3 regions of the Streptococcus sp. Marseille-Q5619 genome follow, and region 3 is predicted to be linked to each of the others. Evidence: riboswitches for the same ligand, from Rfam matches in the RefSeq annotation. Region 3 holds a riboswitch; each other region holds the start of a gene.
The links. Region 3 has a riboswitch for thiamine pyrophosphate ahead of OC530_RS08350 (thiamine-binding protein). Riboswitches for the same ligand answer to the same signal wherever they lie in the genome.
Positions count from the first base shown of each region.

Region 1: it holds a riboswitch for thiamine pyrophosphate, as region 3 does, so the genes downstream of both, OC530_RS02380 (ECF transporter S component) here and OC530_RS08350 (thiamine-binding protein) in region 3, are expected to answer to the same signal.
Region 2: it holds a riboswitch for thiamine pyrophosphate, as region 3 does, so the genes downstream of both, thiD (bifunctional hydroxymethylpyrimidine kinase/phosphomethylpyrimidine kinase) here and OC530_RS08350 (thiamine-binding protein) in region 3, are expected to answer to the same signal.

Region 1 covers NZ_CAMPPO010000002.1:247,023-250,297, reverse strand. Annotated here, with positions in the region: gene thiM (hydroxyethylthiazole kinase) at 73-855, shown strand; gene thiE (thiamine phosphate synthase) at 857-1,486, shown strand; TPP riboswitch at 1,602-1,690, shown strand; gene OC530_RS02380 (ECF transporter S component) at 1,849-2,409, shown strand; gene OC530_RS02375 (ABC transporter ATP-binding protein) at 2,410-3,275, shown strand, end outside.
Region 2 covers NZ_CAMPPO010000002.1:240,652-243,926, reverse strand. Annotated here, with positions in the region: gene OC530_RS02355 (hydroxyethylthiazole kinase) at 1-111, shown strand, start outside; gene thiE (thiamine phosphate synthase) at 104-736, shown strand; gene thiD (bifunctional hydroxymethylpyrimidine kinase/phosphomethylpyrimidine kinase) at 901-1,692, opposite strand; TPP riboswitch at 1,776-1,873, opposite strand; gene OC530_RS02340 (CopY/TcrY family copper transport repressor) at 2,057-2,452, shown strand; gene OC530_RS02335 (cupredoxin domain-containing protein) at 2,463-2,834, shown strand; gene OC530_RS02330 (heavy metal translocating P-type ATPase) at 2,844-3,275, shown strand, end outside.
Region 3 covers NZ_CAMPPO010000006.1:88,708-91,982, forward strand. Annotated here, with positions in the region: gene OC530_RS08340 (ABC transporter substrate-binding protein) at 1-477, opposite strand, end outside; gene OC530_RS08345 (ABC transporter permease) at 516-1,274, opposite strand; gene OC530_RS08350 (thiamine-binding protein) at 1,237-1,527, opposite strand; TPP riboswitch at 1,596-1,698, opposite strand; gene cbpD (choline binding-anchored murein hydrolase CbpD) at 1,781-2,899, opposite strand; gene OC530_RS08360 (Veg family protein) at 2,987-3,253, opposite strand; gene dnaB (replicative DNA helicase) at 3,255-3,275, opposite strand, start outside.

The sequences.
Region 1 (3,275 bases), on a different contig from region 3:
AAAATTCTCAACTAAAGATAGAGATAAATCGAAATCAGTAGATCGTATAAAGTGAAAAGGAAGGATTTCAATATGACAAGTTTAAAATTATTAAAAGAAAAAGCACCTTTGGTCATTTGCATCACCAATGATGTAGTAAAAAATTTCACAGCAAATGGATTAGTAGCACTGGGTGCCTCACCAGCTATGAGCGAGTACCCAGCAGACTTAGAAGATCTATTAAAATATGCTGGAGGATTATTGATTAACATTGGGACTTTAACGGATGAAAATTGGAACTTATACCAAGCTGCTCTGAAAATTGCAGAGAAATATAATGTCCCAGCAGTTTTAGATCCTGTAGCCTGTGGAGCAGGAGAATATAGAAAAAAAGTAGCAGATGATCTAATCAACAATTATAAACTAGCAGCGATTAGAGGAAATGCTGGCGAGATTGCCTCTTTAGTAGGAATAAATGTGGCATCTAAAGGAGTAGATAGTGCGGGCGTAGATAATATTGATGAGATTGCTCTAGCAGCCAACGCTAAGTTTCATATTCCAATAGTAGTGACTGGAGAAGTTGATGCGATTGCTGTTAATGGAGAAGTGGTAACGATTCATAATGGTAGTGCCATGATGCCAAAAGTTATTGGGACAGGATGCTTATTAGGTGCTGTAATAGCAAGCTTTATCGGACTTGAAAAAGGTCAAGAATTGAAATCATTAGAAACAGCAATGTTGGTTTACAATATCGCTGGAGAAATGGCAGAAAAACGCCCCAATGGGCATCTTCCTGGGACATTTAAAGTTGAATTTATAAATGCCTTATATGAGATTACAGATGAAGATGTAAAGGAATTCAAAAGAGTGAAGTAAAATGTTTCATAAAGAATTACTAAAACTATATTTTATTTGTGGAACGACTACTTGCCAAGGTAAAGATCTATATAGAGTCGTTGAGGAAGCCTTAAAAGGTGGTATAACCTTATTTCAATTTCGTGAAAAAGGGGAGGGAGCCTTAGAAGGTAAAGAAAAAGTCGAAGTAGCAATTAAACTACAGGATCTTTGTAAAAAATACAATGTTCCGTTTATTGTTAATGATGATATTGATTTGGCGATGGAAATTGACGCTGATGGCGTACATGTAGGACAAGATGACCTTGGAGTTGATGAAATTAGAAAATTGATGCCAGATAAAATAATTGGTCTTTCTATAAAAAACGAGAAAGAATTTCAACAGTCAAAAGTTGAATATGTAGATTATGTTGGTGTTGGTCCTGTATTTGATACCCAGTCAAAAGATGATGCTGGTGGTGCTATAGGTTATGAAGGTCTTAAATTGATGAGAAAACTATTGCCACAAATGCCCTTAGTTGCAATTGGTGGGATACAGACGCAACATATTAAAGACATTATGAAGACCAATGTTGACGGCGTTTCAATCATTTCAGCAATATCGTATGCAAAAAATATAGAAAAAACTGTTCGGGAAATGAGTGAACAATAGATATAGATCTAACCCAAGAAAGATCTGCTGTCTTTGTGAGTGCAAGGCTATATTTTCAGTTCAATTTCTTGAACTAGTATAAAATGTGTGTTATAATAATCACATAATTAAATAATAAAGACATTTGGGGTGCTTTAGGCTGAGATGATACCCATTGAACCTGATACAGTTAAGACTGGCGAAGGGAAATGTGAAATGTTTTTTTCGTATGTCGAAAAGAACGGTCTAATCTTGTAAGCTAAACTCTAATTTCTATCTGTAATTAGAGTTTTTTCTTTTACGAAACTGGATGAAGGTGATATAAAGCCTTTTGGTAGCTCACCTTGAGTGCCCCACTTTTCTTTAAAAAAAGGAGTTTTTTTATGTTGAAAAAATGGCAGTTAAAAGATGTTATCTTGCTTGCTTTCTTGTCTATCTTTTTTGGTGGGGTTTTCGTTGGTTCAGGATATGTGTATAATATTCTCAGCCTACTCTTAACACCTCTTGGTTTACAGGCTTTTGCCAATGAAATCCTTTTTGGACTCTGGTGTATGGCTGCGCCCATTGCTGCCATCTTTGTTCCGAGAGTCGGAAGTGCAACGATTGGAGAAGTGCTAGCTGCGCTTGCTGAAGTCCTTTATGGTAGCCAATTCGGTCTAGGTGCCCTTTTGTCCGGCTTGGTTCAAGGTTTGGGAAGTGAACTTGGTTTTATCGTAACTAGAAATCGCTATGAAAGTTGGCTCTCTCTAACTGCTAATAGTATTGGGATTACGCTTGTTAGCTTTATCTATGAATACATTAAGTTAGGTTACTACGCCTTTTCACTTCCGTTTGTCCTTTCCTTGCTTGTGGTACGTTTTATTTCTGTTTATTTCTTCTGTACCATTTTGGTTCGTGCCATTGTCAAACTCTATCATCAGTTTGCAACTGGAGGAAAGGCATAGATGGGGCTGGAACTACGAGCGATTCAGTCCCCAATTTTTTCGGAACCGCTTGATTTTACTTTTCATGAGCAAGCTTTTACCTTGTTAGTTGGGAGCAGTGGGTCTGGAAAATCGAGCCTCTTTCAAGTTATTGCCCAAGTTAGTTCTCTTCCCTATAGCGGTCAAGTACTGATAGATGGGAGCGAAGTCAGTCAGCTTTCTATCATCGAACGTGTCCAAACGATTGGTATTCTCTTTCAAAATCCCAATCATCAATTTACCATGGAGAACTTGTTTGAGGAGCTGATTTTTACCTTGGAGAATATCGGCTATCCCGTTCAGGAAATTGATTCTAAAATAGCAGAGGTTGTCCAGCAATGTCGTTGCAAGGACATCTTGCACCGTCCCATCCATCACTTATCAGGTGGAGAAAAGCAAAAGGCTGCTTTGGCTGTTCTCTTTGCTATGAATCCTAAGGTCTATCTCTTAGATGAGCCCTTTGCTTCCATTGACCGCAAGAGTAGGATAGAAATCTTGGAGATTCTAAAAGAGTTGGTCTTTGATGGGAAGACAGTTATTTTATGCGACCATGATTTATCTGATTATGAAGCCTATATCGACCATATGGTGGAGCTAAGAGTTGGACAACTAAGGGAAGTATTTCAAATCCCTTCCTCTGAGATGACACAGGTTTCTTCAAAGAATGTTGCTTCTAGTCCAGAATTATTCCATATGGATCGAATGACTTGTGAGCTGGATAAGCGCTCCCTCTTTTCGATTGCGGATTTTACATTTTACCAAGGAATTTCCTGTATTTTGGGTGATAATGGTGTCGGGAAATCAACCCTCTTTCGGTCTATTCTTCAATTTCAAAAGTATAAAGGACG
Region 2 (3,275 bases), on a different contig from region 3:
GTTCAAGGACTGGGATTGGAAGATTTTCGCTACCAAGTACTCAATCAGCTTTCGCTCCTCAAAAGAGATGAAAACTGGCTAGATGCTATCAAAGGAGATGTTTATGAATAGAGAGGCGCTTAGACTGTATCTGGTAACCAATCGCTATCAAGATTCCGTGGAAAGCTTTCTTGAAAAGGTTGAGACGGCCTGCCGTTCAGGGGTTACCATAGTCCAATTACGAGAAAAAAATCTCACAACCAATCAATATTATCAACTGGCAAAACAAGTCAAGGAAATAACAGATGCTTATCAGGTACCCTTGATCATCGATGATCGGTTGGATGTTTGTCTTGCGGTTGATGCAGCAGGTCTGCATATCGGAGATGATGAATTACCCGTTTCGGTTGCCCGACAAGTCTTGGGACCTGAAAAAATCCTCGGTGTCACCGCTAAAACAATAAAAAGAGCTCTGGAAGCAGAAACATCAGGTGCAGATTACTTGGGGACAGGAGCCATTTTCCCAACCACGACCAAGGAAAATGCGCCCATTACTCTGATATCGACCTTGAAAACAATTTGCCAAACGGTTGCCATTCCAGTAGTTGCTATTGGAGGCCTGACTTCAGAGAACATTGACCAGCTTATGGGCACTGGCATAGCTGGTGTAGCTGTTGTACGTGATTTGATGCAGGCAGAAGATATTGAGGCAAAAACGCAAGCCTTTTTAACAAAGTTGGATGACATTATTTCCTAACTAATACTCGATGAAAATCAAAGAGCAAACTAGGAAGCTAGCCGCAGGTTGCTCAAAGCCCTGCCTTGAGGTTTTAGATAAGACTGACGACGTAGTTTGAAGAGATTTTCGAAGAGTATAAAAACTCTCTAATTCCCTTAAAGTGGGAACTAGAGAGTTTTTTCTTAATCTTTAAAAGTTGTATGGTTGACTGGGCCAGAACCATGACCAAGTTGAGGAGCATCTTGGATGGCTTTCGTAATAAAGGCCTTGGCCTTATCAACTGCCTGATAGAGAGTTTTGCCCTTGGCTAGTTCAGCCGTAATCACTGCAGCAAAGGTACACCCAGTACCATGGGTGTGACAGGTTTGAATTCGTGGGCTTTCCCAGACAAATTGCTCATCCTTGGTAAAGAGGAAATCTTTAGCACCACCTTCGAGATGGCCGCCTTTGACAACAACAGACTGAGGACCAAACTCTTTTAAAATCAGGTGACCGGCACGCTGCATGTCTTCGGGGTCATGGATTGAAAAACCAACAATCTCTTCTGCCTCAGGAAGATTTGGCGTAATAATAGTTGCTAGAGGTAGTAAGTTTGTTTTGAGATAGTCTCTAGCACTTGAGTCGATCAAGGCATCTCCGCTAGTCGCTACCATAACTGGATCTAAAACATAGGGACAATCCAGCTTTTTAAGATAGGGCTGGATGATTTCCATAATTTCAGTAGTTGCTAACATCCCAGTTTTTACAGCCTGAGGTGGAATATCCGAAAAGACACTGTCCAATTGGGCTTTCAACATTTGAGGAGAAACGTGCTCGATCAATTGAACGCCTCTGGTATTTTGAGCGACAAGACTGGTTACAACAGCCATTCCATAGACATCTCTCGCTTGGAATGACTTTAAATCAGCCATAACGCCAGCACCGCCACTAGGGTCAGTCCCTGCAATGGTCAAAGCAACGGGTAAATAAGTCATCTAAAACCTCCCAACCAACTGAAGTTTGTATTCTTAAGAACAAGCTGGTCTGTTTTAGAAAGGTAATAGAAGACTGCTAGTCCCCATTATCATTTCCACTTCCATCAGCTAGCATTACCTAGATTGAGTCAAAGGGTCTAACAGTTGTTAATCTCAGCTTTACGCACCCCTAGTGGTTGTTTTCTTTTTTCTTTAGTATAGCATATTTTTATTGTTTATATAGTAATATTTGACTGCAAATCCTTTATCAAATGGTTAAAATTCAATTTTTCAAAGAAAAGATTGATTTTATAATTGACAAACGTAGATTTTGATAGTATACTAATAACTGTAATTGACAAATGTAGATTTAGGAGGTGTGATTATGCAGATTTCAGATGCAGAATGGCAGGTCATGAAGATTATTTGGATGCAAGGAGAGCAGACCAGTACGGATTTAATCAGGGTTCTGGCAGAGCGGTTCGACTGGTCCAAATCGACCATTCAAACTCTTTTGGCTCGTTTGGTTGAGAAAGAGTGTCTGACAAGGAAAAAAGAAGGCAAGTCCTTTGTCTATTCAGCCCTTTTAACTTTGGATCAAAGTCGGGATTTACTTGTCCAAGATATCAAGGACAAGGTTTGTTCTCGTAGGATTAAGAACTTGTTGGCTGATTTGATTATGGAATGTGATTTTACTCAGGCTGACTTGGAAGACTTGGAAGCTGTGATTTCTGAGAAGAAATCAAGCGCTGTAACAGAAGTAAAATGTAATTGTATGTAAAGGAGACGTCATGTTAAATAGTATTGTAACCATTATTTGTATTGCCCTTATCGCGTTTATCTTGTTTTGGTTTTTCAAAAAGCCTGAAAAATCTGGACAAAAGGCCCAGCAAAAAAAGGGCTACCAAGAGATTCGCGTGGAAGTCATGGGAGGCTATACGCCTGAGTTGATTATTCTCAAGAAATCAGTGCCAGCCCGTATTGTCTTTGACCGTAAGGACTCTTCACCCTGTCTGGACCAAATTGTTTTTCCAGATTTTGGTGTGCATGCGGACCTGCCTATGGGGGAAGAGTATGTAGTGGAAATCACGCCTGAGCAGGCTGGAGAGTATGGTTTCTCTTGTGGCATGAATATGATGCACGGTAAGATGATTGTAGAATAGGAGAATGATATGACTGAAATTGTAAAAGCAAGTCTTGAAAATGGTGTTCAAAAAATCCGTATCACGGCAGACAAAGGCTACCATCCAGCCCACATTCAACTGCAAAAAGGAGTTCCTGCTGAGATTATCTTTCATCGTGCTACTCCTTCAAACTGTTATAAGGAAATTCTTTTTGAAGAAGAAGGCATCTTGGAACCAATCGGCGTGGATGAGGAGAAAGTCATTCGTTTTACACCTCAAGAATTAGGGCAACATGAATTTTCTTGTGGCATGAAGATGCAAAAGGGAAGTTATACAGTCGTAGAGAAGACTCGAAAATCTCTATCACTTTTACAGCGTTTTTGGATTACTAGTATCTTTACTGTGCCTCTTGTGATCCTCATGATTGGGATGTCGACAGGAGGAATTAGTCACCAAGTCATGCGTTGGGGCACCTTTTTA
Region 3 (3,275 bases):
TACCAAGGTTTTCAACATAGCAAGTTCAGTTGGGTCATTCCAAGTTCCGTATTTCTTACCAACCAAGTCCTTTGGACTAGCTACATTATCAGATTTTCGAGAGATAATTCCAGATGTATTGTGTTCTACGATAGCTGCAACGGCAGTAATTCCTGCCCCTTTTTCCAATTTTTTAGCCATGTAGTCTTGGAAATAAACTGCAAATGGTGCCTTTCCGTTGATAACCAAGTCAGAAGAACTTTCTTCTGGTGGCAATTTCAAATCAACATCCACTCCAGCTTCTTTGAAATAACCTTTTTCCTTGGCAACATAAAGCCCTGTGTGGTTGGTATTTGGTGTCCAGTCTAGGATAAAGTCAACCTTCTTAAGTTCTGCCTCTTTGTTGTCTTTAGAAGCAGTTCCTTGACCACAGGCCACAAGCACAACAGCTACAAGAGCTGTTACAAGCGTTAAAAACACTTTCCATGTTTTCTTCATTTCAATTTCCTCTTTTCTTTTTCAGAAACATTCTAATTCTACGAACGTTTCCATTTAATAACATATTTCTCGCTGATATCGACCAACTTCATACCCAGAAGGCTGATAATCGATACCAGAATAATAATAGCAAACATGGTATCATACTGAAACAGTTTCTTGGACTGAATCATGTAGACACCTAGTCCTTCAAATCCTCCCAACCACTCAGATACCACGGTTGTGATAAAGGCATAGGAGACACTGACCCTCAGACCTGCATAAAAGTAAGGCAGACTGACTGGAATTTTAAAATGCCACAGGATTTGCCAAGGCTTGGCCCGCATCAGACTAAACAAGGTCAACATATCCTTGTCACAATGCCTAAAACCGTCCAAAATACTAACGATGATAGGAAAAGTTGTCGTCAAAATAATCAAGACAATCTTGGGCAGAATCCCATAACCTAGCCACAAGACCAAGATAGGAGCTATAGCAATGGTCGGAATGGTCTGAACGACCACCATCATAGGGTAAATCAAGTCATTGAGCCAAGTCAAACTGTCCATGAGCACAGCCATGAGACAGGCAATCAAGACTCCCAAAATTAGACCTAGCAAAGCCACTCTCAAGGTCGCCCAGCTATGGTACCAGAGAAATTCTCTATCACGAACAAAGGCCTGAAGAATTTCAAAAGGTGTCGGCAGGATAAACTTGGGGAGAAGTTTAAGAAAACCTGCTAACTGCCAGATTGACAAGACCCCCAGAAAGCCCAATAGACTAATGTGTCGTCTCAGTATACTTTTCAAGTTTCTCATCAATACTTAAAATCTCTCCTACATTTATTTTGACATTGGCAAAGACATTATCTGCCTCCTGCCCTGCCACTTCCAGCGCTTCTTTGAGAATGCGCATGAGCTCATCAAACTCCCCTTCCAAGACCGTTTCAAATGGTGTCACCACTATGGTCACTTCTTGAGCTTGTAGATAAGCAATGACTTGATCGATAACAGCAATCCGATCAATCCCCTGTGCTAGGGGTAAAACTTGCAAGGCGATGCTTGCTTTCATAAAAACCTCCTCTTCTCGTTTTCCTTTGACAAAAAGAAAAACCTTTACCATATATGGAAAAGGTCAAGAATAGACTAAGTATCGTTCCCTCCGCTGGCATTACCCAGATCAGGTGCGGTCGAAGTTTAACACTTCCTCTCAGACTGTACACAGACTCCCATATATTATATGGATATATGATAGCGCAAATTAAGAAAAATGTCAAGGAAACTGCTTACAGAAAAGAGCAGGAAACATTTCCTACTCCAATTTTCTATACTCGTTCTCCATCACTGTTTACTCTGTAGCCATCCACCGCCGTATTAACAGCTAAGACACCTGAAGAGTAAGAATAATACCACTTACCAGAAACTTGATACCAGCCTGTTTTCATTGCCCCTGAACTATCCAGATAATACCACGAGCCATTTTCCTTTAACCAGCCTGTCTGCATTTCACCAGATGATTTCAAATAATACCAGCTAGAACCATCTTTCAACCATCCCGTTGATTTAGACCCATTTGATTTAAAATGATACCAACTACCATTTATTTTCTTCCAACCGACAGTCGATCCATTATTTGAGCTATAATTAGAGCTATTCCCTGATTGGTTCTGATAATTTTGTGAAGAAGTCACTCCCTCTAGCTGGATATAACGACGACTTCCGTTATAAGCTGTATAACTCAACCACTTGTATCCATCTTTTTCGAGAATTTGATCATAATGAACCTTCTCCCCAGGATAATAGTAATCAATCGCAGTTGCGCTAGCTAGTGGCTGATTTTTGATAGCAGACTTAGACTTGAAATAATGTGTTCCTCCTGTTGAAACTGAGGTTTGACTATTCCCAACACTGCCACCAGCTAAATCTTTAAAATGAATAAATCCTGTCATCGTATTTGCTTTTATAATTCGTTTATTATAGGCTTCTGTATAACCATAGTTATATTCCTCGATCTCAATCTGATCTCCCATTACATTTGACACCCAGGCAACATGCCCATAAGTTCCTGCAGTAGACCAAGCAATAGAGCCAATCGCTGGTCTATTATCGACACGATAACCTTCACGACGAGCACGATAGCCCCATTCATTCGCATTTCCATAAGCCCTTGGAATCTCAAAACCATTGACATTACTCAAACGAAAGGCTGCAAAAGAAGTACACTGACGAGAATACATGCGCCACTGATCAATCTCCTGGCTCCCATTTTTATAATAAACAGGATAATCATCTCCACGCGCAATCGATCCATTTCCTCCAGAATAGGCATATACACTATCACTCGCTGCTAACATCAATCCTACTACTAAAAAAGGAACAACCTTTTTAGCTGATTTTCTGAAAGAAAACCTTGTCTCTGTTACTTTAAACGGTAAAATTTTCATTCTTCCTCCTTGAAAATAATATAAATCGAAGATTACCTTCACTTAAACTATTCGGAGAAAAAAGAAAAAGTGAGAAAATTTCTCACTTTAGTCCAGATAATGAATTAGATTTTTTTCTGTAAGGATATCTGAGTAAGTAAAGGATTCAACGTAAACATTAGCCTGTTTATCTCCTTCCACATTCCCAAATTCCACAATAAATAGGGATGGATAAACTTCAATTAACTTACCCAATCTATTTTTTTGACGCTTACGCCCATTTTCCAAGGTCATTTCAATTACATGACCCTCATGTGCCTTGATTTCCTCTTTGATTTTTTTCATCTTAGCTACATCTGTAAATGCATCTGTCATTTTATGCCTCCCTTTTTGAGAT